3 regions of the Lysinibacillus sp. FW12 genome follow, and region 2 is predicted to be linked to each of the others. Evidence: a T-box and tRNA genes for the amino acid it is inferred to sense, from the RefSeq annotation. Region 2 holds a T-box; the other regions hold tRNA genes.
What was found. A T-box is a leader RNA that pairs with one kind of tRNA and senses whether it is charged. The one in region 2 lies ahead of SJW71_RS07735 (valine--tRNA ligase), so its partner is inferred to be a tRNA-Val.
Positions count from the first base shown of each region.

Region 1: it encodes a tRNA-Val, which carries the amino acid that the T-box ahead of SJW71_RS07735 (valine--tRNA ligase) is inferred to sense. The anticodon was not compared.
Region 3: it encodes a tRNA-Val, which carries the amino acid that the T-box ahead of SJW71_RS07735 (valine--tRNA ligase) is inferred to sense. The anticodon was not compared.

Region 1 is NZ_CP139094.1:306-11,209, reverse strand. Features, by position in the region: rRNA gene SJW71_RS00085 (16S ribosomal RNA) at 237-1,789, shown strand; rRNA gene SJW71_RS00080 (23S ribosomal RNA) at 1,970-4,897, shown strand; rRNA gene rrf (5S ribosomal RNA) at 5,012-5,127, shown strand; tRNA gene SJW71_RS00070 (tRNA-Val) at 5,138-5,213, shown strand; tRNA gene SJW71_RS00065 (tRNA-Thr) at 5,217-5,292, shown strand; tRNA gene SJW71_RS00060 (tRNA-Lys) at 5,300-5,375, shown strand; tRNA gene SJW71_RS00055 (tRNA-Leu) at 5,393-5,477, shown strand; tRNA gene SJW71_RS00050 (tRNA-Gly) at 5,514-5,588, shown strand; tRNA gene SJW71_RS00045 (tRNA-Leu) at 5,594-5,682, shown strand; tRNA gene SJW71_RS00040 (tRNA-Arg) at 5,690-5,766, shown strand; tRNA gene SJW71_RS00035 (tRNA-Pro) at 5,777-5,853, shown strand; tRNA gene SJW71_RS00030 (tRNA-Ala) at 5,868-5,943, shown strand; rRNA gene SJW71_RS00025 (16S ribosomal RNA) at 6,087-7,638, shown strand; tRNA gene SJW71_RS00020 (tRNA-Ile) at 7,733-7,809, shown strand; tRNA gene SJW71_RS00015 (tRNA-Ala) at 7,822-7,897, shown strand; rRNA gene SJW71_RS00010 (23S ribosomal RNA) at 7,985-10,904, shown strand, end outside.
Region 2 is NZ_CP139094.1:1,503,762-1,514,665, reverse strand. Features, by position in the region: gene radC (RadC family protein) at 1-143, opposite strand, end outside; gene SJW71_RS07755 (Maf family protein) at 171-764, opposite strand; gene SJW71_RS07750 (hypothetical protein) at 863-1,507, opposite strand; gene SJW71_RS07745 (bifunctional folylpolyglutamate synthase/dihydrofolate synthase) at 1,696-2,946, opposite strand; gene SJW71_RS07740 (bifunctional folylpolyglutamate synthase/dihydrofolate synthase) at 2,943-4,223, opposite strand; gene SJW71_RS07735 (valine--tRNA ligase) at 4,549-7,194, opposite strand; T-box leader at 7,276-7,535, opposite strand; gene SJW71_RS07730 (valyl-tRNA synthetase) at 7,808-8,563, opposite strand; gene SJW71_RS07725 (CoxG family protein) at 8,655-9,101, opposite strand; gene hemL (glutamate-1-semialdehyde 2,1-aminomutase) at 9,344-10,636, opposite strand; gene hemB (porphobilinogen synthase) at 10,637-10,904, opposite strand, start outside.
Region 3 is NZ_CP139094.1:321,764-332,667, reverse strand. Features, by position in the region: gene SJW71_RS01755 (anti-sigma factor family protein) at 15-641, opposite strand; gene sigW (RNA polymerase sigma factor SigW) at 655-1,218, opposite strand; gene rocF (arginase) at 1,352-2,257, opposite strand; tRNA gene SJW71_RS01740 (tRNA-Lys) at 2,443-2,515, opposite strand; tRNA gene SJW71_RS01735 (tRNA-Gln) at 2,528-2,602, opposite strand; tRNA gene SJW71_RS01730 (tRNA-Tyr) at 2,617-2,700, opposite strand; tRNA gene SJW71_RS01725 (tRNA-Val) at 2,716-2,791, opposite strand; tRNA gene SJW71_RS01720 (tRNA-Glu) at 2,846-2,920, opposite strand; tRNA gene SJW71_RS01715 (tRNA-Asn) at 3,035-3,111, opposite strand; gene mbcS (acyl-CoA synthetase MbcS) at 3,381-4,970, shown strand; rRNA gene rrf (5S ribosomal RNA) at 5,090-5,205, opposite strand; rRNA gene SJW71_RS01700 (23S ribosomal RNA) at 5,400-8,327, opposite strand; rRNA gene SJW71_RS01695 (16S ribosomal RNA) at 8,569-10,120, opposite strand; gene SJW71_RS01690 (hypothetical protein) at 10,389-10,904, shown strand, end outside.

The DNA of each region.
Region 1 (10,904 bases), 1.5 Mb from region 2:
AGTTGTCTCTTCGGACTTAAAAACTTTTTAAAAAAGATGTTGACAACGAAAAACGAAATATGTTATAATTTAAAAGTTGCTGTCGATGAGATGGTTAACAAAATGAACCTTGAAAACTGAACAAGCAAAACGTAATCAATAAAGTTTTAAGTAACTAGTTTCGGCTAGTGAACAAAACAAAATTTTGGACATCAAAATTGATGCCAGCAAAACAATTTGAGCTAATCAAATTTCTTTTTATGGAGAGTTTGATCCTGGCTCAGGACGAACGCTGGCGGCGTGCCTAATACATGCAAGTCGAGCGAACAGAGAAGGAGCTTGCTCCTTTGACGTTAGCGGCGGACGGGTGAGTAACACGTGGGCAACCTACCTTATAGTTTGGGATAACTCCGGGAAACCGGGGCTAATACCGAATAATCTGTTCCACCTCATGGTGGAACACTGAAAGACGGCATCTCGCTGTCGCTATAAGATGGGCCCGCGGCGCATTAGCTAGTTGGTGAGGTAACGGCTCACCAAGGCGACGATGCGTAGCCGACCTGAGAGGGTGATCGGCCACACTGGGACTGAGACACGGCCCAGACTCCTACGGGAGGCAGCAGTAGGGAATCTTCCACAATGGGCGAAAGCCTGATGGAGCAACGCCGCGTGAGTGAAGAAGGTTTTCGGATCGTAAAACTCTGTTGTAAGGGAAGAACAAGTACAGTAGTAACTGGCTGTACCTTGACGGTACCTTATTAGAAAGCCACGGCTAACTACGTGCCAGCAGCCGCGGTAATACGTAGGTGGCAAGCGTTGTCCGGAATTATTGGGCGTAAAGCGCGCGCAGGCGGTCCTTTAAGTCTGATGTGAAAGCCCACGGCTCAACCGTGGAGGGTCATTGGAAACTGGGGGACTTGAGTGCAGAAGAGGAAAGTGGAATTCCAAGTGTAGCGGTGAAATGCGTAGAGATTTGGAGGAACACCAGTGGCGAAGGCGACTTTCTGGTCTGTAACTGACGCTGAGGCGCGAAAGCGTGGGGAGCAAACAGGATTAGATACCCTGGTAGTCCACGCCGTAAACGATGAGTGCTAAGTGTTAGGGGGTTTCCGCCCCTTAGTGCTGCAGCTAACGCATTAAGCACTCCGCCTGGGGAGTACGGTCGCAAGACTGAAACTCAAAGGAATTGACGGGGGCCCGCACAAGCGGTGGAGCATGTGGTTTAATTCGAAGCAACGCGAAGAACCTTACCAGGTCTTGACATCCCGTTGACCACTGTAGAGATATAGTTTCCCCTTCGGGGGCAACGGTGACAGGTGGTGCATGGTTGTCGTCAGCTCGTGTCGTGAGATGTTGGGTTAAGTCCCGCAACGAGCGCAACCCTTGATCTTAGTTGCCATCATTTAGTTGGGCACTCTAAGGTGACTGCCGGTGACAAACCGGAGGAAGGTGGGGATGACGTCAAATCATCATGCCCCTTATGACCTGGGCTACACACGTGCTACAATGGACGATACAAACGGTTGCCAACTCGCGAGAGGGAGCTAATCCGATAAAGTCGTTCTCAGTTCGGATTGTAGGCTGCAACTCGCCTACATGAAGCCGGAATCGCTAGTAATCGCGGATCAGCATGCCGCGGTGAATACGTTCCCGGGCCTTGTACACACCGCCCGTCACACCACGAGAGTTTGTAACACCCGAAGTCGGTGAGGTAACCTTTTGGAGCCAGCCGCCGAAGGTGGGATAGATGATTGGGGTGAAGTCGTAACAAGGTAGCCGTATCGGAAGGTGCGGCTGGATCACCTCCTTTCTAAGGATTATTTCGGAATACAAACCTTGGGTTTGTAAGATTACGTTTTGCGTTCAGTTTTGAAGGTTCATTCTTCCGAATGAAATACTTCAAAACTTGTTCTTTGAAAACTGGATAAAACGACATTGAAATTGTAACAAACACATTTATTTTTTAAGTTTTTTATAGGCTTAATAACTTGGTTAAGTTATTAAGGGCGCACGGCGAATGCCTTGGCACTAGGAGCCGAAGAAGGACGGCACTAACACCGATATGCTTCGGGGAGCTGTAAGTGAGCTTTGATCCGGAGATTTCCGAATGGGGGAACCCACTACGTTTAATCGCGTAGTATCTTGACGTGAATACATAGCGTCTTGAAGGCAGACCCAGGGAACTGAAACATCTAAGTACCTGGAGGAAGAGAAAGAAAAATCGATTCCCTGAGTAGCGGCGAGCGAAACGGGAAGAGCCCAAACCAAGAGGCTTGCCTCTTGGGGTTGTAGGACACTCTATACGGAGTTACAAAAGAGCGAGTTAGATGAAGCGACTTGGAAAGGTCCGCCAGAGCAGGTAAAAGCCCTGTAGTCGAAAGTTCGTTCTCTCCTGAGTGGATCCTGAGTACGGCGGAACACGTGAAATTCCGTCGGAATCCGGGAGGACCATCTCCCAAGGCTAAATACTACCTAGTGACCGATAGTGAACCAGTACCGTGAGGGAAAGGTGAAAAGCACCCCGGAAGGGGAGTGAAAGAGATCCTGAAACCGTGTGCCTACAAGTAGTTAGAGCCCGTTAATGGGTGATAGCGTGCCTTTTGTAGAATGAACCGGCGAGTTACGATTACGTGCAAGGTTAAGCTTTAGAAGGCGGAGCCGCAGCGAAAGCGAGTCTGAATAGGGCGAAATAGTACGTGGTCGTAGACCCGAAACCAGGTGATCTACCCATGTCCAGGGTGAAGGTAAGGTAACACTTACTGGAGGCCCGAACCCACGCACGTTGAAAAGTGCGGGGATGAGGTGTGGGTAGCGGAGAAATTCCAATCGAACTTGGAGATAGCTGGTTCTCTCCGAAATAGCTTTAGGGCTAGCCTCGTGATGAGAATACTGGAGGTAGAGCACTGTTTGGACTAGGGGGCCATCCCGGTTTACCGAATTCAGACAAACTCCGAATGCCAGATATTTATACACGGGAGTCAGACTGCGAGTGATAAGATCCGTAGTCAAAAGGGAAACAGCCCAGACCACCAGCTAAGGTCCCAAAGTAATCGTTAAGTGGAAAAGGATGTGGCGTTGCACAGACAACCAGGATGTTGGCTTAGAAGCAGCCATCATTTAAAGAGTGCGTAATAGCTCACTGGTCGAGTGACGCTGCGCCGAAAATGTATCGGGGCTAAACGATTCACCGAAGCTGTGGATTGACATCTACGATGTCAGTGGTAGGAGAGCGTTCTAAGTGCGTTGAAGTCAGACCGGAAGGACTGGTGGAGCGCTTAGAAGTGAGAATGCCGGTATGAGTAGCGAAAGACGGGTGAGAATCCCGTCCACCGTATGACTAAGGTTTCCTGAGGAAGGCTCGTCCGCTCAGGGTTAGTCGGGACCTAAGCCGAGGCCGACAGGCGTAGGCGATGGACAACAGGTTGATATTCCTGTACCACCTCCTCACCGTTTGAGAAATGGGGGGACGCAGTAGGATAGGGTAAGCGCGCTGTTGGTTATGCGCGTCCAAGCAGTAAGGCGTGTGTGTAGGCAAATCCGCACACTGTAACGTTGAGCTGTGATGGCGAGTCCGTATGGACGAAGTTCCTGATTTCACACTGCCAAGAAAAGCCTCTATCGAGGTGAGAGGTGCCCGTACCGCAAACCGACACAGGTAGTCGAGGAGAGAATCCTAAGGTGTGCGAGAGAACTCTCGTTAAGGAACTCGGCAAAATGACCCCGTAACTTCGGGAGAAGGGGTGCTCTTGAGCGTGCAAGCGCATGAGAGCCGCAGTGAATAGGCCCAGGCGACTGTTTAGCAAAAACACAGGTCTCTGCAAAACCGTAAGGTGACGTATAGGGGCTGACGCCTGCCCGGTGCTGGAAGGTTAAGAGGAGTGGTTAGCGCAAGCGAAGCTGCGAATTGAAGCCCCAGTAAACGGCGGCCGTAACTATAACGGTCCTAAGGTAGCGAAATTCCTTGTCGGGTAAGTTCCGACCCGCACGAAAGGCGTAACGATCTGGGCACTGTCTCAACGAGAGACTCGGTGAAATTATAGTACCTGTGAAGATGCAGGTTACCCGCGACAGGACGGAAAGACCCCGTGGAGCTTTACTGTAGCCTGATATTGAATTTTGGTACAACTTGTACAGGATAGGTAGGAGCCAGAGATCTCGGAGCGCCAGCTTCGAAGGAGGCGTCGGTGGGATACTACCCTGGTTGTATTGAAATTCTAACCCATGCCCCTTAGCGGGGCAGGAGACAGTGTCAGGCGGACAGTTTGACTGGGGCGGTCGCCTCCTAAAAGGTAACGGAGGCGCCCAAAGGTTCCCTCAGAATGGTTGGAAATCATTCGTAGAGTGTAAAGGCACAAGGGAGCTTGACTGCGAGACCTACAAGTCGAGCAGGGTCGAAAGACGGGCTTAGTGATCCGGTGGTTCCGCATGGAAGGGCCATCGCTCAACGGATAAAAGCTACCCCGGGGATAACAGGCTTATCTCCCCCAAGAGTCCACATCGACGGGGAGGTTTGGCACCTCGATGTCGGCTCATCGCATCCTGGGGCTGTAGTCGGTCCCAAGGGTTGGGCTGTTCGCCCATTAAAGCGGTACGCGAGCTGGGTTCAGAACGTCGTGAGACAGTTCGGTCCCTATCCGTCGTGGGCGTAGGAAATTTGAGAGGAGCTGTCCTTAGTACGAGAGGACCGGGATGGACACACCGCTGGTGTACCAGTTGTCTTGCCAAAGGCATCGCTGGGTAGCTATGTGTGGACGGGATAAGTGCTGAAAGCATCTAAGCATGAAGCCCCCCTCAAGATGAGATTTCCCATTACGCAAGTAAGTAAGATCCCTCAAAGACGATGAGGTAGATAGGTTCGAGGTGGAAGTGTGGTGACACATGGAGCTGACGAATACTAATCGATCGAGGACTTAACCAAATTGTTTGAAGCAGTCAATGCACCGTTTATCCAGTTTTGAAAGAACAAGAAAGTTTTAAAAAAAGCTTGTATTTATAACGAAATATGTTATAATAAATCTTGTCTTTTAAAAAGTCTAGTGATGATGGCAAAGAGGTCACACCCGTTCCCATACCGAACACGGAAGTTAAGCTCTTTAGCGCCGATGGTAGTTGGGGGCTTCCCCCTGCGAGAGTAGGACGTCGCTAGGCATAATACCCAGGAGGATTAGCTCAGCTGGGAGAGCACCTGCCTTACAAGCAGGGGGTCGGCGGTTCGAGCCCGTCATCCTCCACCATATGCCGGTTTAGCTCAGCAGGTAGAGCAACTGACTTGTAATCAGTAGGTCGTGGGTTCGATTCCTATAGCCGGCACCATTTTTTCGAGCCATTAGCTCAGTTGGTAGAGCATCTGACTTTTAATCAGAGGGTCGAAGGTTCGAGTCCTTCATGGCTCACCATTTTGAAATAATAATAAGCGGGTGTGGCGGAATTGGCAGACGCACTAGACTTAGGATCTAGCGCCGCAAGGCGTGGGGGTTCGACTCCCTTCACCCGCACCATTATTTTCATTGCCAGATAAAAAAACTTATGCACATGCGGAAGTAGTTCAGTGGTAGAACACCACCTTGCCAAGGTGGGGGTCGCGAGTTCGAACCTCGTCTTCCGCTCCAAATGTGCCGGGGTGGCGGAACTGGCAGACGCACAGGACTTAAAATCCTGCGGTAGGTGACTACCGTACCGGTTCGATTCCGGTCCTCGGCACCATTATTATGCGCCCGTAGCTCAATTGGATAGAGCGTCTGACTACGGATCAGAAGGTTATGGGTTCGACTCCTGTCGGGCGCGCCAAAAGAACGAACGGGAAGTAGCTCAGCTTGGTAGAGCACTTGGTTTGGGACCAAGGGGTCGCAGGTTCGAATCCTGTCTTCCCGACCATTTCCTAAATTTATGGGGCCTTAGCTCAGCTGGGAGAGCGCCTGCCTTGCACGCAGGAGGTCAGCGGTTCGATCCCGCTAGGCTCCACCAATTCAATTAAATGAACCTTGAAAACTGAACAAGCAAAACGTAATCAATAAAGTTTTAAGTAACTAGTTTCGGCTAGTGAACGAAACAAAATTTTGGACATCAAAATTGATGCCAGCAAAACAATTTGAGCTAATCAAATTTCTTTTATGGAGAGTTTGATCCTGGCTCAGGACGAACGCTGGCGGCGTGCCTAATACATGCAAGTCGAGCGAACAGAGAAGGAGCTTGCTCCTTTGACGTTAGCGGCGGACGGGTGAGTAACACGTGGGCAACCTACCTTATAGTTTGGGATAACTCCGGGAAACCGGGGCTAATACCGAATAATCTGTTCCACCTCATGGTGGAACACTGAAAGACGGTTTCGGCTGTCGCTATAAGATGGGCCCGCGGCGCATTAGCTAGTTGGTGAGGTAACGGCTCACCAAGGCGACGATGCGTAGCCGACCTGAGAGGGTGATCGGCCACACTGGGACTGAGACACGGCCCAGACTCCTACGGGAGGCAGCAGTAGGGAATCTTCCACAATGGGCGAAAGCCTGATGGAGCAACGCCGCGTGAGTGAAGAAGGTTTTCGGATCGTAAAACTCTGTTGTAAGGGAAGAACAAGTACAGTAGTAACTGGCTGTACCTTGACGGTACCTTATTAGAAAGCCACGGCTAACTACGTGCCAGCAGCCGCGGTAATACGTAGGTGGCAAGCGTTGTCCGGAATTATTGGGCGTAAAGCGCGCGCAGGCGGTCCTTTAAGTCTGATGTGAAAGCCCACGGCTCAACCGTGGAGGGTCATTGGAAACTGGGGGACTTGAGTGCAGAAGAGGAAAGTGGAATTCCAAGTGTAGCGGTGAAATGCGTAGAGATTTGGAGGAACACCAGTGGCGAAGGCGACTTTCTGGTCTGTAACTGACGCTGAGGCGCGAAAGCGTGGGGAGCAAACAGGATTAGATACCCTGGTAGTCCACGCCGTAAACGATGAGTGCTAAGTGTTAGGGGGTTTCCGCCCCTTAGTGCTGCAGCTAACGCATTAAGCACTCCGCCTGGGGAGTACGGTCGCAAGACTGAAACTCAAAGGAATTGACGGGGGCCCGCACAAGCGGTGGAGCATGTGGTTTAATTCGAAGCAACGCGAAGAACCTTACCAGGTCTTGACATCCCGTTGACCACTGTAGAGATATAGTTTCCCCTTCGGGGGCAACGGTGACAGGTGGTGCATGGTTGTCGTCAGCTCGTGTCGTGAGATGTTGGGTTAAGTCCCGCAACGAGCGCAACCCTTGATCTTAGTTGCCATCATTTAGTTGGGCACTCTAAGGTGACTGCCGGTGACAAACCGGAGGAAGGTGGGGATGACGTCAAATCATCATGCCCCTTATGACCTGGGCTACACACGTGCTACAATGGACGATACAAACGGTTGCCAACTCGCGAGAGGGAGCTAATCCGATAAAGTCGTTCTCAGTTCGGATTGTAGGCTGCAACTCGCCTACATGAAGCCGGAATCGCTAGTAATCGCGGATCAGCATGCCGCGGTGAATACGTTCCCGGGCCTTGTACACACCGCCCGTCACACCACGAGAGTTTGTAACACCCGAAGTCGGTGAGGTAACCTTTTGGAGCCAGCCGCCGAAGGTGGGATAGATGATTGGGGTGAAGTCGTAACAAGGTAGCCGTATCGGAAGGTGCGGCTGGATCACCTCCTTTCTAAGGATTATTTCGGAATACAAACCTTGGGTTTGTAAGATTACGTTTTGCGTTCAGTTTTGAAGGTTTATGAAATATTATAAAACTTCCAAGAGGGCCTATAGCTCAGCTGGTTAGAGCGCACGCCTGATAAGCGTGAGGTCGATGGTTCGAGTCCATTTAGGCCCACCATATATACCTCTTGGGGCCTTAGCTCAGCTGGGAGAGCGCCTGCCTTGCACGCAGGAGGTCAGCGGTTCGATCCCGCTAGGCTCCACCAATTTTGTTCTTTGAAAACTGGATAAAACGACATTGAAATTGTAACAAACACATTTATTTTTTAAGTTTTTTATAGGCTTAATAACTTGGTTAAGTTATTAAGGGCGCACGGCGAATGCCTTGGCACTAGGAGCCGAAGAAGGACGGCACTAACACCGATATGCTTCGGGGAGCTGTAAGTGAGCTTTGATCCGGAGATTTCCGAATGGGGGAACCCACTACGTTTAATCGCGTAGTATCTTGACGTGAATACATAGCGTCTTGAAGGCAGACCCAGGGAACTGAAACATCTAAGTACCTGGAGGAAGAGAAAGAAAAATCGATTCCCTGAGTAGCGGCGAGCGAAACGGGAAGAGCCCAAACCAAGAGGCTTGCCTCTTGGGGTTGTAGGACACTCTATACGGAGTTACAAAAGAGCGAGTTAGATGAAGCGACTTGGAAAGGTCCGCCAGAGCAGGTAAAAGCCCTGTAGTCGAAAGTTCGTTCTCTCCTGAGTGGATCCTGAGTACGGCGGAACACGTGAAATTCCGTCGGAATCCGGGAGGACCATCTCCCAAGGCTAAATACTACCTAGTGACCGATAGTGAACCAGTACCGTGAGGGAAAGGTGAAAAGCACCCCGGAAGGGGAGTGAAAGAGATCCTGAAACCGTGTGCCTACAAGTAGTTAGAGCCCGTTAATGGGTGATAGCGTGCCTTTTGTAGAATGAACCGGCGAGTTACGATTACGTGCAAGGTTAAGCTTTAGAAGGCGGAGCCGCAGCGAAAGCGAGTCTGAATAGGGCGAAATAGTACGTGGTCGTAGACCCGAAACCAGGTGATCTACCCATGTCCAGGGTGAAGGTAAGGTAACACTTACTGGAGGCCCGAACCCACGCACGTTGAAAAGTGCGGGGATGAGGTGTGGGTAGCGGAGAAATTCCAATCGAACTTGGAGATAGCTGGTTCTCTCCGAAATAGCTTTAGGGCTAGCCTCGTGATGAGAATACTGGAGGTAGAGCACTGTTTGGACTAGGGGGCCATCCCGGTTTACCGAATTCAGACAAACTCCGAATGCCAGATATTTATACACGGGAGTCAGACTGCGAGTGATAAGATCCGTAGTCAAAAGGGAAACAGCCCAGACCACCAGCTAAGGTCCCAAAGTAATCGTTAAGTGGAAAAGGATGTGGCGTTGCACAGACAACCAGGATGTTGGCTTAGAAGCAGCCATCATTTAAAGAGTGCGTAATAGCTCACTGGTCGAGTGACGCTGCGCCGAAAATGTATCGGGGCTAAACGATTCACCGAAGCTGTGGATTGACATCTACGATGTCAGTGGTAGGAGAGCGTTCTAAGTGCGTTGAAGTCAGACCGGAAGGACTGGTGGAGCGCTTAGAAGTGAGAATGCCGGTATGAGTAGCGAAAGACGGGTGAGAATCCCGTCCACCGTATGACTAAGGTTTCCTGAGGAAGGCTCGTCCGCTCAGGGTTAGTCGGGACCTAAGCCGAGGCCGACAGGCGTAGGCGATGGACAACAGGTTGATATTCCTGTACCACCTCCTCACCGTTTGAGAAATGGGGGGACGCAGTAGGATAGGGTAAGCGCGCTGTTGGTTATGCGCGTCCAAGCAGTAAGGCGTGTGTGTAGGCAAATCCGCACACTGTAACGTTGAGCTGTGATGGCGAGTCCGTATGGACGAAGTTCCTGATTTCACACTGCCAAGAAAAGCCTCTATCGAGGTGAGAGGTGCCCGTACCGCAAACCGACACAGGTAGTCGAGGAGAGAATCCTAAGGTGTGCGAGAGAACTCTCGTTAAGGAACTCGGCAAAATGACCCCGTAACTTCGGGAGAAGGGGTGCTCTTGAGCGTGCAAGCGCATGAGAGCCGCAGTGAATAGGCCCAGGCGACTGTTTAGCAAAAACACAGGTCTCTGCAAAACCGTAAGGTGACGTATAGGGGCTGACGCCTGCCCGGTGCTGGAAGGTTAAGAGGAGTGGTTAGCGCAAGCGAAGCTGCGAATTGAAGCCCCAGTAAACGGCGGCCGTAACTATAACGGTCCTAAGGTAGCGAAATTCCTTGTCGGGTAAGTTCCGACCCGCACGAAAGGCGTAACGATCTGGGCACTGTCTCAACGAGAGACTCGGTGAAATTATAGTACCTGTGAAGATGCAGGTTACCCGCGACAGGACGGAAAGACCCCGTGGAGCTTTACTGTAGCCTGATATTGAATTTTGGTACAACTTGTACAGGATAGGTAGGAGCCAGAGATCTCGGAGCGCCAGCTTCGAAGGAGGCGTCGGTGGGATACTACCCTGGTTGTATTGAAATTCTAACCCATGCCCCTTAGCGGGGCAGGAGACAGTGTCAGGCGGACAGTTTGACTGGGGCGGTCGCCTCCTAAAAGGTAACGGAGGCGCCCAAAGGTTCCCTCAGAATGGTTGGAAATCATTCGTAGAGTGTAAAGGCACAAGGGAGCTTGACTGCGAGACCTACAAGTCGAGCAGGGTCGAAAGACGGGCTTAGTGATCCGGTGGTTCCGCATGGAAGGGCCATCGCTCAACGGATAAAAGCTACCCCGGGGATAACAGGCTTATCTCCCCCAAGAGTCCACATCGACGGGGAGGTTTGGCACCTCGATGTCGGCTCATCGCATCCTGGGGCTGTAGTCGGTCCCAAGGGTTGGGCTGTTCGCCCATTAAAGCGGTACGCGAGCTGGGTTCAGAACGTCGTGAGACAGTTCGGTCCCTATCCGTCGTGGGCGTAGGAAATTTGAGAGGAGCTGTCCTTAGTACGAGAGGACCGGGATGGACACACCGCTGGTGTACCAGTTGTCTTGCCAAAGGCATCGCTGGGTAGCTATGTGTGGACGGGATAAGTGCTGAAAGCATCTAAGCATGAAGCCCCCCTCAAGATGAGATTTCCCATTACGCAAGTAAGTAAGATCCCTCAAAGACGATGAGGTAGATAGGTTCGAGGTGGAAGTGTGGTGACACATGGAGCTGACGAATACTAATCGATCGAGGAC
Region 2 (10,904 bases):
CTATTGGCAAGAACTAGCACAGATTCTTCCTTTGTGCCTGTCCTTAACAAAATAGCAAGTAGCTCTTGGTTAGACAAACTTTCAGCCCCTTGCCGTAGTAGCCGTTCACGGGGACGATCCTCCATATTGACATCACGTATCATTAAAGTTGGTACTTCTAGCAAACATACTCACTCCTTCGCAAATTGGACTATTCGTAGCGCTACCAATTGCGAAAACAAAGCTGCAAGTGGTAGACCTACAACATTGTTATAATCTCCTTCAATTCGTTTAACTAATAATGTACCGATTGTTTGAATGCCATATCCACCAGCTTTATCAAATGGATCACCAGAATCTACATATGCTTCGATTAGTTTTTGTGTTAATTGGTGAAAAACAACTGTAGTTTCTTCCACAAAAACAGTTTCCTGACCACTTGGCTCAATAATGGCTACAGCCGTCATCACAACATGCTTATTGTCTGATAGACGTTGTAAGTGAGAAATAGCTTCCTCACGAGATTTTGGCTTATGTAGTAGCTCATTGTCGTACACTACGATTGTATCCGCGCCAATAATCGTGGCTTCTGATGCTTTTTTGGCTACATCGCGTGTCTTTAATAAAGCTACTCCTTTTACATAATCCTGCATGGTTTCTGCTCGTACACTTGTTTCTTCCACTTTACTTGTCATAACCTCAAATGGAAGAGCTAACATGCCAAGCAATTCCTTCCGTCTAGGTGAAGCAGAAGCAAGTATAAGCTTATGATTTGTTTTCAACATTATCTGACCATTCCTCCTTATCCTTATGATAGCGAAGAATGGGCTATTTGAAAATTTTTTAAAAATCAAGATAACGAGGATTTCGCTATGTTTTATGATTAAAATTTAACCTGTAGACACGTATTCTTCGATTGATAATGAGAAAAAACGTGCAAGCGGATGATATTAAGATCGTTGGAAATAGTAGAGGCTGCCGCACCAATAGATTGCCAATCCTCAGGTAATGTGGAATCTTTTCCTTTTTCCTTAAAATTTAATTTTGTGGCATTTTTATCTGCTAAAGCTGCAGGTATTTCCGCAAGTGTGGGCTCCTTACAACTTTCACCACTAACACTAAAGGCTTTTTTAAATGTTGCAGGTTCCTGTAAAAATTCAAGCTGACTTTCTTCAGTCACCATGCTTGTCCATACATAAAATTTCCCATCAACTTGAACAATTGCGCTCTCTTTTAACGCAGGGTACTCTGCAACGAATGAACTGGCACTCTCATAATTTGAGTAGACGCCTGCTTGGCTAGCAAAAAACATCGATGCATTCGATGTATTGCTTGTCTCACCGGCAGTTGGAATCGTCTCTGATTGTGATTGATTATTTGCCACTTCACTACCGTTTTTCTTTAATGGTAATTGCGTACTCGCTTGTAAAGCACCCAAAAAAATAGCTACCCCTAATAGACCAACAAATCCACCTATAATCATTGCTCGAAATATTTGTTTTTTCATCACATGATTGACAATTTTCATTCATCTTCACCTCATCCTTCCACCTATCTATCCTACGAGTAACTTTTTCAAACATACTATGATTCAATATGATATAAGTATATGTAGGTTATGAAGTGTAAATGCGAAATTATTGTTTTTTGATACATAACTAGGTTTGCTAGTATATATAAAAAAACTAGGACCCTCTCTCAAGAGCCCTAGTCTTTTCATTCTTTTAATCTATTACGGACAGCTGTTAATAAATATAACGAGCCAGATACAACCGTTCTTTGCTTGCTCTGTGATTGTGCCTGTAAAAAGGAGGCATAATCAACTAGGACGGTCTTTGAAGTTGCATTAGAAAGCTCTAGCATTTTTTGCGCAGTCATGGCACGTGGATTGTCAAAATCAACAAAATAAAAATCATCACTAACCTGCTCAAAAATTTGTAAAATCTGCTGAACATCTTTATCTGCTAGTATACCAATGACAAATGTGATCGGTTCACTAGGAAACTCATTCTTAATCGTTTCTACTAATTTTTCTGCACTTGCTGGATTATGAGCACCATCCAAAATAATAAAAGGCATTATTTCTTCAAAACGTCCTAAAATCGAGGCATTTTGCACCGCTTGTCTAATGGCTGAATGATTGATCGATACATTTAAAACAGAAGCCACTTCAAAAAACGCTGTGATAGCTAGTGCCATATTATTTGCCTGATGTCCACCTTTCATGGAACGTGTTAGGTTTGAAATTTGGCAATGTTGGGCTTCATTCGTATAGCATTCCCCATCAGGAGTGGCCATAATCGCAAAATGATGGCCTAATTCAAAAACAGCGGCTCTTTTGTCAGAAGCTTTATTATAAACAACACGCTTCGCTTCGTCTGGTAATTCACCAATAATGACCGGGCAATGTTGTTTAATAATCCCCGCTTTGTGATGGGCAATACTTTCAAGTGTATCCCCTAAAAACTTTGTATGTTCTAAAGCTATGCTCGGGATAATTGAAGCAATCGGTGTTACGACATTCGTGCTATCCAATAAACCACCCATACCCGCTTCAATCAACGCGATATCCACCTTCTTATTTACAAAATGTAAAAAGGCTACTACCGTTAAGAGCTCAAAATCTGTTAATTTCCCACTAAGTCCTGCTTGCTGCATTTGTTGAAATACTCGGTCCATTTCAGTAGCTGAAATAGCTTGACCATTTACTTGAATTTGATCATGAACATCAACTATACAAGGTGACATAAATTTACCCACTCGTAATCCATGTTCTTGAGCAATGGCCTCTAGGAAGGTTAATGTAGAGCCCTTCCCATTAGAGCCAGCTAAATGGACAACACGCAATGTTTGTTGCGGATTACCTACTAGAGACAAAGCTTGTTCAATGGCCGCTAGACCAGGTTTAATGACATCATCACTTTCGACTTGCCACTTCACTTTATAATGATCAAAGCTTGGTATCATTGTCCATCCCCCTGTAGCCATTGTCGAACTTCCGCTATAAAGTATAAAGAACCTGTAATCACCACAATATCTTCTTTATGTCTCTCATGTAAGACTGTTTGAACGGTATGTTGCCATTCTTGATGATGTCGTTTATTAGGATTTGTTGACAATATCGCTAAGCTTTCGGCATCCATCGCATTTGGTAAATTTATTTGTGTAAAAGCAATAGAAGTTGCAACGGCATCCATTAACGCAATGCTGTTGGCATGATCCTTATCTGCTAATGCAGCATAAATAAAGTGATATTTTTTTTGCGGATAGACTCCTTCTAGTGTTTTAATAAGGGCAGCTGTACCTTCGGAATTATGCGCCCCATCTAGAATTATATGATTAGGCCATTGTTCAAAGCGTCCTGCCCATTGCGCACGACGTAGACCGTGACGTATTGAATCGTCAGCAATGGTGATTGCTCCTTCCTCACGTAAGATGAGCATAGCCGTTATCGCAAGACTTGCATTACTAATTTGATGAGGGCCAGCCATTTTTAAGGATATATTTGACATCCTGAACTGTTCTCTTTCATATGTAAATTGCTGAAAGTCTGTATTTTGGGAAATAGAGGAAACCTTGAAATCTTGCCCTAAAATAAAGCACGGTGCATGTCGTTCTTCTGATGTAGCTTTTATGACAGCCAATGCCTCCTCATGCTCCACACCAACGACAACAGGTACGCCATCCTTGATGATTCCAGCTTTTTCGGCAGCAACCTTTGCAAATGTGTCACCTAAAAATGCTGTATGTTCAAGAGAGATTGTTGTAATGATGGCTAAAAGTGGTGTTACAACATTTGTTGCATCTAAACGTCCTCCAAGACCTGTTTCAATAAGCGCTAAATCTACTTCTCGATCGGCAAAATATTGGAACATTATTAATGTCACTACTTCAAAGAAGCTCGGAAAATCTCCATTGTATTGCTCTTCTATTATTTCGGCAACTTGATTGAAATAGTATAAAAATTGTTCATCAGAGATTTGTACGCCATTAATGGTTATACGTTCATTAACTCGCTCTAAATGCGGGGACGTAAATGCTCCTACTTTGTAACCTGCATGTTGTAGCATTTCTCTTAGTGCATTGACTGTTGAACCTTTGCCATTTGAACCGGCCACATGGATAACGCGTAGTTTGTCTTGTGGATTGTTCAAATGAGCTAGTACTTCCCGCATGAGTACAAGAGGCTGACGTTTATGATCAACTGCTTTTAAAGTAAAGATAAATTTTGTACATTCCTTCATTGTGTTAAACAATAGAAAACACTCCCTCTTACTGCAATACCTTTATTTTAGTACAAGTATCATTTAATAACATAGCTAAATGTCAAAACTCTAAAAAACACGCAGTGAGCGACTGCATGTTAGCACTCTCTTTTGTTTATGCATCTGGTGAGCATCTAGAAAAGCACCCATATTGTCTAAAATAATTTGACGTCATTATTTATCAGTGGAAGTTCTTTTTAGTATTGATATATAAATCCAAAGATTATTGTAAATAACACTATATGTTTTTCCTAAGCCGCACAAAAAAAGCAATGGATGACTTTCCTCATCCATTGCTTCTAGCTTACATATTTTTTAACTCTTCTAAACGTTTTAAAACAACGGCATGTTTACTTTCATAATCCGCTAATTTTTCACGCTCTGCATTCACTAATGCTTCAGGTGCTTTCGATACAAATTTCTCATTTGATAGCTTACCTGTAACAAGCTTCACTTCTTTTGCCCATTTCTCTAACTCTTTTTCAAGGCGAGCGATTTCTTCCTCTAGGTTAATAAGTCCAACAAGTGGTAAGAAAACTTGTGCTCCTGTCACAACTGCCGTCATTGATTGACCTGGCGCTTCTAAGCCTTCACCAATTGTTAGTGTATCAGGATTACAGAATTTTTCTAAATAAGCTTTATTCGCCTCAAGAACCGCCACTGTTGCAGCATCTTTTGCTGAAATAAATAACGGTACTTTTTTGCTCATTGGTGTGTTCACTTCCGCACGAATATTACGTACTGAACGTATAATATCCATTAGGAGCTTCATATTATCTGCTTCATCAGCAAAATGAAGGTCCTCACGTACTGTTGGCCATGCAGCCACAGTAATAGATTCACCATCATGCGGTAAGTGCTGCCAAATTTCCTCTGTAATGAATGGCATAAATGGATGTAATAGACGCATTGTTTGATCTAGAACGTAAGCTAAAATAGAACGAGTTGTCTTTTTAGCTGCTTCATCCTCACCGTAAAGTGGTAATTTCGCCATTTCAATGTACCAAGAACAGAAATCATCCCAAATGAAATTGTAAAGTTCACGGCCTACTTCTCCAAATTCATAGCGTTCTGCAAGAGAAGTTACACGTTCGATAGTCTCATTTAAGCGCGTTAAGATCCATTTGTCAGCAACGGATTTTTCACCTGTTAAGTCGATTTCATCAAATGTCATACCGTCCATATTCATAAGCGCAAAACGTGATGCATTCCAAATCTTATTAGCAAAGTTCCATACTGATTCTACTTTTTCGGTTGTATAGCGCAAATCTTGACCAGGTGATGAACCTGTTGCTAAGAAGTAACGTAATGAATCAGCACCATATTGTTCAATAACATCCATTGGATCAACACCATTGCCAAGTGATTTACTCATTTTACGTCCTTCGCCATCACGTACTAAGCCGTGAATTAATACATCTTGGAATGGCCGTTGACCTGTGAATTCTAAACCTTGGAAAATCATGCGAGATACCCAGAAGAAAATAATATCATAGCCCGTTACAAGTGTATTTGTTGGGTAATAGCGTTTATATTCTTCATTCGCTTCATCCGGCCAGCCCATTGTAGAAAACGGCCATAGTGCAGATGAGAACCAAGTATCTAGGACATCTTCATCCTGTGTCCAATTTTCTGCATCAGCTGGGGCTTCTTTCCCTACGTAGATTTCGCCTGTTTCATTATGATACCAAGCTGGGATTTGATGACCCCACCATAATTGACGAGAGATACACCAATCACGAATATTTTCCATCCAGCGAGAATATGTGTTTTCAAAACGAGCTGGTACGAAGTTTACTTTCCCTTCTGCGTCCTTTTGTAGTTCAAGGGAAGCATCAGCAAGTGGCTGCATTTTAACGAACCATTGTGCTGAAAGATATGGCTCAACAACAGCACCTGAACGTTCCGAGTGTCCTACTGAATGCATATGCTCTTCAATTCGGATTAGCACGCCTGCTTCTTGTAAATCAGCAACGATTTGCTTACGGCATTCGAAACGGTCCATTCCTTTATACTTACCAGCAAGATCGTTCATTGTGCCATCTTCATTCATGACAAGGATGCGCTCTAGATTGTGACGGTTACCTACTTCAAAGTCGTTTGGATCATGGGCAGGAGTCATTTTAACAACCCCAGTACCAAATTCCATGTCAACGTAATCGTCTGCAACAATTGGAATTTCGCGGCCTACAATCGGTAAAATAACCGTTTTACCAATTAAATGCTTATAGCGCTCATCATTCGGGTGAACTGCTACCCCAGAGTCACCTAGCATTGTTTCTGGACGTGTTGTGGCAACTTCCACATATCCTGAACCATCAGCTAAAGGATATTTCATATGGTAAAAGGCACCTTGCACATCCTGGTATATTACCTCGATATCTGACAATGCTGTTTTCGCTGCAGGGTCCCAGTTAATAATGCGTTCACCACGGTAAATTAAACCTTTTTCATATAATTGAACAAACACTGTTTTAACAGCATCTGAAAGACCACTATCTAATGTGAAACGTTCACGCGTATAGTCTAATCCAAGGCCAAGCTTTGCCCATTGATCGCGAATATGTCCAGCATATTCTTCTTTCCATTCCCATGTTTTTTCAAGGAATTTTTCACGACCTAAATCATAACGTGTAATATTATCTTCACGCAGTTTCGCTTCTACTTTAGCTTGAGTGGCAATACCTGCATGGTCCATACCTGGTAGCCATAGTGCATCGTAGCCTTGCATTCGTTTCATACGAATAAGAATATCTTGTAATGTTGTATCCCAAGCGTGACCAAGGTGTAATTTTCCTGTTACATTTGGTGGTGGAATAACGATTGAATAGGGTTTTTTCCCGCTTTCAGGCTGTGCCTCGAAAAATTTCCCTTGCAACCACCATTCATAGCGACCTGCTTCTATGGACTGCGGGTCATATTTTGTTGGCATTGAAATGTTTTCTGTCATATTGACTCCTCCTAATGTCTGTAGAATGTTGGTAAAATAACGCTGTTCATTTTTTTACCCAACAAAAAAACTCCTCTCGTCAAAAAGGACGAAGGAGTTTTAGTTCGCGGTACCACCTTTAATTCCAGCAGTAGATAAGATAAATGTAAATAAATCACATTTTCTCAGCCTAAATTACTGGCTCTTAATTCGGTAACGGTGTTTAACCGGCTTTAACTACTATTAGTTCACTAAAGCTGCTCAAGGGCTACCTTCAATTACGTACAAATAGAAACTTCTCAGCAACCGTTTCCTCTCTGAAAATGTAAATATAATTTACTCTTCCCCATCATAGCATCTGTATTTGATTTTCCTTATTGTACCGCAGAAACGTGTCATTTTTCAAGTGATTTAGTCATCTTTTAGTAAGAGTAAAGTAAATAGAAAGGAAGTGAGTATTCAAATGCGACGACGCAAGTATAACCCTTGGCTTTTACCACCTTGGCTACGGCAGGTTCGTTTTTATTGTAGAACTATTATCGTACCCATTTGTGCTTTTCAATTTATCCGTGTCATTATTGTGCCAACATCAGGTGATCTAATCTTCTTATTGCTCCTGCTACTTCTCTGCTATTTACTTTTGAAAGACATCATTTGAAACACGGACTTTAAGCGGTGTATATTCTTCTGTAAGGTCCCAAATCATGGAAGGCACTTCATGCCAGGAGCTAGATTCACGCACAACAATATGACTGGAGGATTCCCTCATCACTGCTTTTTGATCTACTGTTGTCACTTTCTCTTGGCGTGAAGCTGCTGCTACGGCTTGGGGTTGTTCTATATGCATACTTTCTTCAATCGTAGCAATGGCCTTTTCTTGCTCGAAGGCTTGAACAGAGAGGTGTTGACTGTCTAACATATCCTTTTCAACAATGGGCTCATATTCATTAAAAATACTTGTTACTGTCCACTCAAGCTGACACATTTGATTTGTTAGACTAGGACGAATATCTTTGACCATTAAATCTTTAAGATCCGATTCTTTTGGTAAATCCACATGTAAAGGTACAGCATACTCAAAATAACCAGTATCGCCTTGGATATCAAGGGCATCAATTGTAATTAGTTCTTCATCGTCTGTAAATGCTTCCATATCTTGAAAATCAAAGCGAACGTGAGCGGTGATGTGGTAGATGCCCATAAGTCGAAGTGAATCCTCTAACTGCATTGCCTGCCACTGAGGCTTAATTTGCACTGCTGCTATTTCAGTTGGGCAGCCGTATCCAGGAAAACAAAATGTTTCGCGCATATTCCATGTTTTTTGTTCGATAATAATCCCTCCCTTTGCATCATATGACAATTGGGAGGGTAGTATGCTAGAATGCTTCAAGTTACATACAACGAAAGAGCATTCTAGTAAAAAAATGGCATGCTAGAGAATTTCATCTAGCATGCCATTTTATGAATGATCTTCCATTCAATTAAACATGTACTAATTTAATTTTATTCGCTACACGATCTGTTAACATTTGTGTTGCTTTTGGAACGATCGGTTTGAAAATTGGATTTAAAACAGGTCCTGCCAAGCCGCCAGCGACTACTTCTAAAAAACCTGTCATTTTTGTATTTTCAGCATCAATGCTTTCTGCAAGGAAATAGCCATTTCCAGTGAAATTATCAGAAAGCCCCTTTAATTCGAATGTTACTTTTGAGGGCGCTACCCATTCTAAAATGATAATTTCTACTTCTACTGTTTTTTTCAAAACACCAACATTACCTTTAAATGTCCATGTTGAATGTTTATCATCAATCATTTCATGTGCATTATAACCTGGGACAAGTTTTGCCCATTTTTCCATATCACTGACGAAATCCCATACATGATCAATTCCTACGGGTACTTCGACTGTATGTGTGCCTGTTGCCATATCAATTCACTACTTTCTTTTATGAATAGCTATATTATAAACGATATCGCCCACAATTTGGCTATGCTGAAAGATATAATTTTGACAAAAACAGGTCCTTCATCCAGTATAGATGATCTTGCTTACTAGTTAATATGCTAGTTCCTCATTTTTCTCATTCATTCCTCAAGCACTACCTTATTTTCCATTTTGGTCATCAAAAAAGAGCATGATAGAAATTCTTCTATCATGCTCTCTCATTTTTATCGCGCTAATTGCGCAAACACTTTATAGAATGCATCTACTGTTTTAGTAATGTGTTCTTCCGTATGAGCTGTAGAAATAAATAATCCCTCAAACTGAGATGGTGGCAGGAAGATGCCTTCCTCTGCCATCAATCGGAAGTATTCCGCGAATAATTGTAAGTCAGATGTTTTAGCTGAGGCAAAGTCAACAACCTCATCATTTGTAAAGAAGAAACCAATCATTGAGCCAGCACGATTTACTGTATGTGGAATATTGTATTTCGTAGCTGCTTCACGGAAACCAGCCTCTAGCTGATCACCTAATTGTTTAAAGTAATCATATGTTCCGTGATCTAAACGTGATAACGTTTCATAGCCAGCCGTCATCGCCAACGGGTTTCCTGATAATGTACCCGCTTGATAAATCGGTCCTGCAGGGGCTACTTGCTCCATAATCTCTTTTTTCCCAGCAAATGCACCTACAGGGAGGCCTCCACCAATAACTTTACCTAATGTAGTCATATCAGGCGTTACCCCAAAATAACCTTGTGCACAACCGTAGTCTACACGGAAGCCTGTCATTACCTCATCAAAGATTAATAACGCGCCATGCTCAGATGTAAGTGCACGTAAACCTTCTAAGAAACCTGGTTTTGGTGGTACAACACCCATGTTCCCTGCAACAGGCTCCACAATCACTGCTGCTAGCTCTGCACCAAATTTTTCGAAAACAACTTTTGCCCCTTCTAAATCATTATAGGCAACTGTTAACGTATTCCGTGCAATATCTGCTGGAACACCAGGGCTATCAGGTAAACCTAATGTCGCAACTCCTGAACCTGCTTTAATTAATAAAGAGTCTCCATGACCATGATAAGAACCTTCAAATTTTAATATTTTATCTCGCCCTGTAACCCCACGAGCTACACGTAACGCAGACATTGTAGCTTCTGTTCCTGAAGAAACAAAGCGAATCATTTCCATGCCTGGTAGACGATCTAATACTAATTGAGCTAAACGATTTTCTGTATAGCTTGGCGCACCAAAGGATGAACCTTTTGCTGCTGTGTCAGCAATCGCTTTGACTACCTCTGGATGTGTATGTCCCAAAATTAATGGACCCCAAGATAGTACGTAATCAATATACTCATTGCCGTCAATGTCTTTAATGATCGCACCATGGCCAGATTCCATAAAAATCGGGTCCATATTCACTGATTTGAATGCACGTACTGGGCTGCTAACACCACCTGGCATTAACTGAACCGCCTCAGCATAGGCTTGTTTTGATTTTTCGTAAGAACGTGTCATTTATTTCTCCTCCAACCAACGTGCAACATCTTTTGCATGATACGTGATGATTAAATCAGAGCCTGCTCGTTTCATGCCTAATAATGTTTCAAGCACAACTTTTTTCTCTTCAATCCAGCCATTTATAGCTGCCGCCTTAATCATCGCATATTCACCAGAAACATTATAGGCAACAAGCGGTAATGGATAGTTATTTTTCATATCTCGGATAATATCTAAATAACTAAGAGCCGGCTTCACAATTAAGAAATCTGCTCCCTCTTCAATA
Region 3 (10,904 bases), 1.2 Mb from region 2:
GGACGTATAGAGTGTTATTTAGTTTCTTCTTTTTCCTCAAATGTCATGGCCGTCTTTACAGAATTTTTAATCGTATACCAAAGCCATTCAAATACTTCGTCAATTTCCTCAATTCTTCCGGAAACTACCGCTGAAGATGCCATATATTGCCCGTTAATCACTGTGACGTTGCCATCAACTTCACCTTCAACAATCAAATCGCCGTTTTTCACAACAATATCACCCTTCACCACTTCTCCTTCAGGTACAATCACCGTTTGACCATCCACAACTAAATTTGGTTGTTTGGTTACGGAGAAATGCTGATCATCCATGAAGCTACCTAATAATGTAGCACTCATAAATAAGCAAAATACTGCTGCTGCCACAAAAAACGGATGCCGGCGTATCCATTTTTGTATACCTACTCGACTTTTTGGCTTAGGTAAACGAGCCATTACTGCTGCTTCAAAATCCGGAGGCGCTGTAATATGGGAAGCACTCTTCACAAAGGCGATTGTTTCACTCAATTCTTGCATCAACTGTTTACAATCATTACATGTATGCAAGTGTTGTTTCAACTCTTGCTCATGCTCACGACTAATGTCACCGTCTAAATAATCATGCATATAGTCTATAATATGCTCTGGACAAGTATTCATGACGCTCCCCCTCCTACAGATTGTTTAACTGTTTACGTAATGCCTCACGTCCGCGGTGAATCCTTGTTTTCACCGTTCCAAGCGGCATATCTAAAATCTCGCTAATCTCTTGCAACGATAACTCTTCTATATACTTCAATACTATAACTGAACGGTATTTATCCGGCAAACGTCCAATTTCATATTGAATGCGATCTTGCAGCTCCATTTGCTCTAACTGCTCCTCTGGTAGCTGGTCGTCTGCTGCGATTTGCGAATACATATCAAGCCCTTCTGTACCAGCTACTTCTGCATCTAAATAATAATCCGGTTTCTTTTTTCGAATACGGTCAATGCAGAGGTTTGTCGCTATGCGATAAAGCCACGTCGAAAACTTTCTTTTCTGATCAAATGTATGCAAGTTCATATAAGCACGCACAAAAGCCTCTTGAGCAATGTCTTCGGACTCTTGTTTGTTGCCTAACATTCGATAGCATACTTGGTACAGTTTGTGCTGATAGAGACTCACAATATCGGCAAATGCGTTTTGATCGCCTTTAAGCACTTGTTTTATTCTCTTATTTACTAACGCATCCATCGTGTTGACTTCTCCACCTTTACAACTGTCTTATACTATACGACCCATCGATAAGAAAAGTTTCGTTTTAATTTAATTATAGCAAAAGATTTTTATGCAATGTGGCAACAGGCAATTTTTTGTAAAATTTTCTTTAAACTAGTGTTTCTCCAAATAATGATCCCATTAATGCAACAGCTACATTTGCCGTTGTATTCTTCTCATCTAAAATTGGATTTACTTCTACAAACTCCGCTGATGTTACCATCCCAGATTCCTGTAGCATCTCCATTGCTAAATGACTTTCACGATACGTAATTCCTCCTGGAACAGGCGTACCAACCCCTGGAGTATATAGCGGATCTAATCCATCTAAATCAAGAGATAAATGTAAACCATCAACATTACGCTCTTTTAAATAAGCGAGTGCATCTTCCATGACACGCGTCATTCCAAGTCGGTCAATCTCATGCATTGTATAAACTTTGATGCCTTGCTCTTTAATCAAATCACGCTCACCAGGATCTACTGAACGAGCTCCGATAATAATAACGTTCTCTGGTTTAATTTTTGGAGCATAGTTGCGAATTTGGACTAAACGTTCGTGACCTAGTCCGATACTAACCGCTAATGGCATACCATGGATATTACCTGAAGGTGTTGTCTCAGGTGTATTTAAATCCGCATGAGCGTCATACCAAATAACACCAAGGTTTTTATAATGCTCACCTAGTCCCGCTAATGTCCCAATCGCAATACTGTGATCTCCACCAAATACAAGCGGGAACTTTTTCTGTTCCACTACTTCATGCACACTATTAGCTAAAGCAGTACTAACCTCCACTACTTCCTCTAAATTAAGTAATTTTTCATCTACTGCGGCATCCGCTTGCTTTTGGCTAACACGAATATCCCCTTGATCTTGTACTTCGTGTCCAATAGCTTCTAAACGTTCTACAACCCCCGCATAACGGATAGCACTAGGTCCCATATCTACACCACGACGTGCTTGTCCGTAATCTGTTGGTACTCCAATAATAGAAATATTAAGTTTATTCATGTTTTTATACCCCCTAAAAGTTATAAGATTATTGTAAAGCCTACATACCACTTGGCTCAACCCGACAAAAATGTGCATATTTATTCAAATTTAGAGAACATAAAAAAATCTCCTACTGTTTTCAGTAAGAGATTAGTTATCAGTAATTAATATAACACTTTTGAATGTATTTTATTCTAAAAAAGTGAGCCATGAAGGACTCGAACCTTCGACCCTCTGATTAAAAGTCAGATGCTCTACCAACTGAGCTAATGGCTCATAAAAGAAAAATGGCTGGGGTACTAGGATTCGAACCTAGGCATGACGGAATCAAAATCCGTTGCCTTACCGCTTGGCTATACCCCAATCATTTATAAAACTGGTGGAGGGGGACGGATTCGAACCGCCGAACCCTAAGGAGCGGATTTACAGTCCGCCGCGTTTAGCCACTTCGCTACCCCTCCGGAATAACACAATAATGGTGGAGGATGACGGGCTCGAACCGCCGACCCTCTGCTTGTAAGGCAGATGCTCTCCCAGCTGAGCTAATCCTCCATAGAAACAGGTGTTATGTCACAGTTTATTTTCTTTTTAAAGCCTATGTTTTAATGGTGACCCCTACGGGATTCGAACCCGTGTTACCGCCGTGAAAGGGCGGTGTCTTAACCACTTGACCAAGGGGCCATTCTTATGTCTTAAACAGGACAAGACTTATAATAACATCTTTTCCTAATTGTTGCAACACTTTTCTACAAAAAAATTTTATGTACAACAGAATCTTAAAAATGGACAAAAAAATGGCTCCGAAGGCAGGACTCGAACCTGCGACAACCTGATTAACAGTCAGGTGCTACTACCAACTGAGCTACTTCGGAACAATACTATTCAATTCGGTTTTAAATAACCTCTTAAGTACATTTCTTATTATAGCAAGCATTCTAAATAATGCAACACATTTGGTGAAAATTTTTATATTTTTTTGTCGAAGGATGCTTACAGATTAATTCAATGCATAATAGTTCTCTATTATATCTAATATTTCTATTTTACGTACTAAATATTCTTGCTGTATATTATTGTAATTGTTAAAATAAAAATAGTTTTATGAATTTTCTATCAAATTTCCTGGGGGAGGAATGTTCTTATGGTATCAAATGATTTAATTGCACCTGAGTTTTATAACATCACAGAGGAATTAGAAAAGTTTTCGCAGGATAGTGATCGTCAAGCAATACGTTGGTTAAATACACAACAAGAGAGAAGAACAGTTTCATATGTTGAACTTGTCCAAAAAATGAACCAATACGCCAATGCGTTTACGAAGATAGGGCTTCAAAAAGGGGATCGCGTTTTAGTTATTATACCTCGCCTACCAGAAGCCTATTTCGTTTTTCTTGGCTGCTTAAAGGCTGGCATTGTTCCTATTTCATGTTCAGAAATGCTACGTGCAAGTGACTTGGAATATCGTATGGAACATTCTTCTGCTAGTGCCGTTATTGCCTATGAGGCATTTACTGGTGAGGTTGATCAAATAGCTTCTACTGTAGACGCATTAAATAACAAATTAGTTATCGGTAGTGCAAAAGAAGAATGGACTTCTTTAGATGAATTAGCAAGTACACAGCCAACTACATTTACAGCTGTAGCGACAAAACGTGATGATATGGCATTCCTTTCGTATACTTCAGGGACAACCGGTAAACCTAAAGGTGTTGTTCATTCACATGGCTGGGGATATGCACATATTCGAACAGCTGCTTCAAAATGGCTTTGCGTTCGTGAAGGTGATTTAGTTTGGGCAACTGCAGCCCCGGGATGGCAAAAATGGATTTGGAGTCCTTTCTTATCCACAATCATGCTTGGTGCCACAGCATTCGTTTATCATGGTGGGTTTGATGCAAAGACATACCTTCAATTAATGCAAGAGGAAAAAATTAATGTCCTATGTTGTACACCGACTGAATATCGTATCATGGCGAAAATTGATAATCTACAAGACTATAATCTTTCCTCTCTCCGTAGTGCCGTTTCTGCTGGTGAACCATTAAATCGTCCAGTCATCGAAACTTTCATGAAGCATTTTGGACTTAAAGTACGAGATGGTTACGGGCAGACAGAAAATACATTATTAATTGGTACACTTGAAAACACTGAATTACGTCCAGGATCAATGGGTGTTCCAACACCAGGTAATATTGTACGTATTATCGACAATGAAGGTAATGAAGCACCGGTTGGCGAGGTTGGTGATATTGCCGTTCACAAATCCTCCCCTGCTCTATTTAAAGAATATTACAAGGAGCCTGAACGTACTCAAGCAGCATTCCGTGGTGATTGGTATATTACTGGTGATCAGGCAAAATGCGATGAGGATGGTTACTTCTGGTTTGAAGGTCGTGGAGATGACATTATTATTTCATCTGGTTATACCATCGGACCATTCGAGGTAGAGGATGCCTTAAACAAACATGAAGCTGTACAAGAGTGTGCAGTTGTTGCCGCGCCAGATGAAATTAGAGGGCATATTGTAAAGGCCTTTATTATTTTACGAGACGGCTTCAAGGCCCGTGATGAAGAAGAGTTAATAAAGGAGCTACAAGAGCATGTAAAAACGTTAACAGCGCCTTATAAATACCCTCGAAGTATCGTCTTTATTGATGAGTTACCGAAAACAACATCCGGGAAGATTCGCCGTATTGAACTTCGAGCTTCTACTGTTCATACGCATTCATAACAACATATTGAAAATAAAAAGGCGCTCCTATTAAGGAACGCCTTTCTTACTATATACAATTTTTTTATCAGCATAAATAAAAAAAGCCACTACTGAGTGTATCAGCAGCGACTTTTTGCGCCTAGCGACGTCCTACTCTCACAGGGGGAAGCCCCCAACTACCATCGGCGCTAAAGAGCTTAACTTCCGTGTTCGGTATGGGAACGGGTGTGACCTCTTTGCCATCATCACTAGACTATATTCGACCTTCAATACACGGCGTATTACTCCGTCAGCTGCTCTCGCTCAATCAGTCACGTACATTAGTACGCTCCCTCAATCACTCGGTTGCTTCCTTGTTCTACTTGTGTCTTGAAGCTCTCATTTTTATTGTTGAAAGTATTGTTCTTTCAAAACTGGATAAACGGTGCATTGAATGCTTCAAACAATTTGGTTAAGTCCTCGATCGATTAGTATTCGTCAGCTCCATGTGTCACCACACTTCCACCTCGAACCTATCTACCTCATCGTCTTTGAGGGATCTTACTTACTTGCGTAATGGGAAATCTCATCTTGAGGGGGGCTTCATGCTTAGATGCTTTCAGCACTTATCCCGTCCACACATAGCTACCCAGCGATGCCTTTGGCAAGACAACTGGTACACCAGCGGTGTGTCCATCCCGGTCCTCTCGTACTAAGGACAGCTCCTCTCAAATTTCCTACGCCCACGACGGATAGGGACCGAACTGTCTCACGACGTTCTGAACCCAGCTCGCGTACCGCTTTAATGGGCGAACAGCCCAACCCTTGGGACCGACTACAGCCCCAGGATGCGATGAGCCGACATCGAGGTGCCAAACCTCCCCGTCGATGTGGACTCTTGGGGGAGATAAGCCTGTTATCCCCGGGGTAGCTTTTATCCGTTGAGCGATGGCCCTTCCATGCGGAACCACCGGATCACTAAGCCCGTCTTTCGACCCTGCTCGACTTGTAGGTCTCGCAGTCAAGCTCCCTTGTGCCTTTACACTCTACGAATGATTTCCAACCATTCTGAGGGAACCTTTGGGCGCCTCCGTTACCTTTTAGGAGGCGACCGCCCCAGTCAAACTGTCCGCCTGACACTGTCTCCTGCCCCGCTAAGGGGCATGGGTTAGAATTTCAATACAACCAGGGTAGTATCCCACCGACGCCTCCTTCGAAGCTGGCGCTCCGAGATCTCTGGCTCCTACCTATCCTGTACAAGTTGTACCAAAATTCAATATCAGGCTACAGTAAAGCTCCACGGGGTCTTTCCGTCCTGTCGCGGGTAACCTGCATCTTCACAGGTACTATAATTTCACCGAGTCTCTCGTTGAGACAGTGCCCAGATCGTTACGCCTTTCGTGCGGGTCGGAACTTACCCGACAAGGAATTTCGCTACCTTAGGACCGTTATAGTTACGGCCGCCGTTTACTGGGGCTTCAATTCGCAGCTTCGCTTGCGCTAACCACTCCTCTTAACCTTCCAGCACCGGGCAGGCGTCAGCCCCTATACGTCACCTTACGGTTTTGCAGAGACCTGTGTTTTTGCTAAACAGTCGCCTGGGCCTATTCACTGCGGCTCTCATGCGCTTGCACGCTCAAGAGCACCCCTTCTCCCGAAGTTACGGGGTCATTTTGCCGAGTTCCTTAACGAGAGTTCTCTCGCACACCTTAGGATTCTCTCCTCGACTACCTGTGTCGGTTTGCGGTACGGGCACCTCTCACCTCGATAGAGGCTTTTCTTGGCAGTGTGAAATCAGGAACTTCGTCCATACGGACTCGCCATCACAGCTCAACGTTACAATGTGCGGATTTGCCTACACACACGCCTTACTGCTTGGACGCGCATAACCAACAGCGCGCTTACCCTATCCTACTGCGTCCCCCCATTTCTCAAACGGTGAGGAGGTGGTACAGGAATATCAACCTGTTGTCCATCGCCTACGCCTGTCGGCCTCGGCTTAGGTCCCGACTAACCCTGAGCGGACGAGCCTTCCTCAGGAAACCTTAGTCATACGGTGGACGGGATTCTCACCCGTCTTTCGCTACTCATACCGGCATTCTCACTTCTAAGCGCTCCACCAGTCCTTCCGGTCTGACTTCAACGCACTTAGAACGCTCTCCTACCACTGACATCGTAGATGTCAATCCACAGCTTCGGTGAATCGTTTAGCCCCGATACATTTTCGGCGCAGCGTCACTCGACCAGTGAGCTATTACGCACTCTTTAAATGATGGCTGCTTCTAAGCCAACATCCTGGTTGTCTGTGCAACGCCACATCCTTTTCCACTTAACGATTACTTTGGGACCTTAGCTGGTGGTCTGGGCTGTTTCCCTTTTGACTACGGATCTTATCACTCGCAGTCTGACTCCCGTGTATAAATATCTGGCATTCGGAGTTTGTCTGAATTCGGTAAACCGGGATGGCCCCCTAGTCCAAACAGTGCTCTACCTCCAGTATTCTCATCACGAGGCTAGCCCTAAAGCTATTTCGGAGAGAACCAGCTATCTCCAAGTTCGATTGGAATTTCTCCGCTACCCACACCTCATCCCCGCACTTTTCAACGTGCGTGGGTTCGGGCCTCCAGTAAGTGTTACCTTACCTTCACCCTGGACATGGGTAGATCACCTGGTTTCGGGTCTACGACCACGTACTATTTCGCCCTATTCAGACTCGCTTTCGCTGCGGCTCCGCCTTCTAAAGCTTAACCTTGCACGTAATCGTAACTCGCCGGTTCATTCTACAAAAGGCACGCTATCACCCATTAACGGGCTCTAACTACTTGTAGGCACACGGTTTCAGGATCTCTTTCACTCCCCTCCCGGGGTGCTTTTCACCTTTCCCTCACGGTACTGGTTCACTATCGGTCACTAGGTAGTATTTAGCCTTGGGAGATGGTCCTCCCGGATTCCGACGGAATTTCACGTGTTCCGCCGTACTCAGGATCCACTCAGGAGAGAACGAACTTTCGACTACAGGGCTTTTACCTGCTCTGGCGGACCTTTCCAAGTCGCTTCATCTAACTCGCTCTTTTGTAACTCCGTATAGAGTGTCCTACAACCCCAAGAGGCAAGCCTCTTGGTTTGGGCTCTTCCCGTTTCGCTCGCCGCTACTCAGGGAATCGATTTTTCTTTCTCTTCCTCCAGGTACTTAGATGTTTCAGTTCCCTGGGTCTGCCTTCAAGACGCTATGTATTCACGTCAAGATACTACGCGATTAAACGTAGTGGGTTCCCCCATTCGGAAATCTCCGGATCAAAGCTCACTTACAGCTCCCCGAAGCATATCGGTGTTAGTGCCGTCCTTCTTCGGCTCCTAGTGCCAAGGCATTCGCCGTGCGCCCTTAATAACTTAACCAAGTTATTAAGCCTATAAAAAACTTAAAAAATAAATGTGTTTGTTACAATTTCAATGTCGTTTTATCCAGTTTTCAAAGAACAAAGTTACTGCCTGCTTCTACTTCTTCGCAGCTTTGCGACGAAAGCGTAGCGACAGGAGCACATATTTGAAGTATTTCATTCGGAAGAATGAACCTTCAAAACTGAACGCAAAACGTAATCTTACAAACCCTAGGTTTGTATTCCGAAAATATCCTTAGAAAGGAGGTGATCCAGCCGCACCTTCCGATACGGCTACCTTGTTACGACTTCACCCCAATCATCTATCCCACCTTCGGCGGCTGGCTCCAAAAGGTTACCTCACCGACTTCGGGTGTTACAAACTCTCGTGGTGTGACGGGCGGTGTGTACAAGGCCCGGGAACGTATTCACCGCGGCATGCTGATCCGCGATTACTAGCGATTCCGGCTTCATGTAGGCGAGTTGCAGCCTACAATCCGAACTGAGAACGACTTTATCGGATTAGCTCCCTCTCGCGAGTTGGCAACCGTTTGTATCGTCCATTGTAGCACGTGTGTAGCCCAGGTCATAAGGGGCATGATGATTTGACGTCATCCCCACCTTCCTCCGGTTTGTCACCGGCAGTCACCTTAGAGTGCCCAACTAAATGATGGCAACTAAGATCAAGGGTTGCGCTCGTTGCGGGACTTAACCCAACATCTCACGACACGAGCTGACGACAACCATGCACCACCTGTCACCGTTGCCCCCGAAGGGGAAACTATATCTCTACAGTGGTCAACGGGATGTCAAGACCTGGTAAGGTTCTTCGCGTTGCTTCGAATTAAACCACATGCTCCACCGCTTGTGCGGGCCCCCGTCAATTCCTTTGAGTTTCAGTCTTGCGACCGTACTCCCCAGGCGGAGTGCTTAATGCGTTAGCTGCAGCACTAAGGGGCGGAAACCCCCTAACACTTAGCACTCATCGTTTACGGCGTGGACTACCAGGGTATCTAATCCTGTTTGCTCCCCACGCTTTCGCGCCTCAGCGTCAGTTACAGACCAGAAAGTCGCCTTCGCCACTGGTGTTCCTCCAAATCTCTACGCATTTCACCGCTACACTTGGAATTCCACTTTCCTCTTCTGCACTCAAGTCCCCCAGTTTCCAATGACCCTCCACGGTTGAGCCGTGGGCTTTCACATCAGACTTAAAGGACCGCCTGCGCGCGCTTTACGCCCAATAATTCCGGACAACGCTTGCCACCTACGTATTACCGCGGCTGCTGGCACGTAGTTAGCCGTGGCTTTCTAATAAGGTACCGTCAAGGTACAGCCAGTTACTACTGTACTTGTTCTTCCCTTACAACAGAGTTTTACGATCCGAAAACCTTCTTCACTCACGCGGCGTTGCTCCATCAGGCTTTCGCCCATTGTGGAAGATTCCCTACTGCTGCCTCCCGTAGGAGTCTGGGCCGTGTCTCAGTCCCAGTGTGGCCGATCACCCTCTCAGGTCGGCTACGCATCGTCGCCTTGGTGAGCCGTTACCTCACCAACTAGCTAATGCGCCGCGGGCCCATCTTATAGCGACAGCCGAAACCGTCTTTCAGTGTTCCACCATGAGGTGGAACAGATTATTCGGTATTAGCCCCGGTTTCCCGGAGTTATCCCAAACTATAAGGTAGGTTGCCCACGTGTTACTCACCCGTCCGCCGCTAACGTCAAAGGAGCAAGCTCCTTCTCTGTTCGCTCGACTTGCATGTATTAGGCACGCCGCCAGCGTTCGTCCTGAGCCAGGATCAAACTCTCCATAAAAGAAATTTGATTAGCTCAAATTGTTTTGCTGGCATCAATTTTGATGTCCAAAATTTTGTTTTGTTCACTAGCCGAAACTAGTTACTTAAAACTTTATTGATTACGTTTTGCTTGTTCAGTTTTCAAGGTTCATGTTGTTGATTTCTCTGTCACCTCTTGGCGACTTATACATAATAACATCGATTATTCATGAAAGTCAACAGTAAATCATAAGTTTTTTTAAAGAGATTCATTTTTTCTTTAAAATTTTAGAAACGGGGTTATTATTATGGTCCGCAAAACGTTGATTTCACTGCTTTTTATCGTAACTCTCTTTGTTTTTCTAAAGCCTATAAATTCAACGATGATTTCTGTATTTAATATTGCTAATGCACCAGTAGTAGTCACGAAAGGACATTATGGTACGTCTCTTATTGTTGAGATTTCATTCTCAGATGACTCTCTATTAGAATGGCTCCAAACGGTAAAAGAACCTTATCCACTTTTACTTTTAGATACAGATTGGATTAAGCGTTCCCCCGAACATATAAAAATCATACATGAACGAAAATTACCTACGGGGTTGCTTGGCCCAGAAGATTCAACAGATGAACCAGTAGACATTGCTCTCATAGAAAAAGAAATTAATACCTATGAAAAATATTTGAAGGAAAAACCACTGTGGTTCGCTACTCGGAATCATCAATATTCACAGGACCTGCAAAAATCTCTGTTTCAGCAACAAATGAATTTATTGTCACCTTCTCTTATTTGGCAAGGTGAGAAGACTCCAAAATTGCAAAAA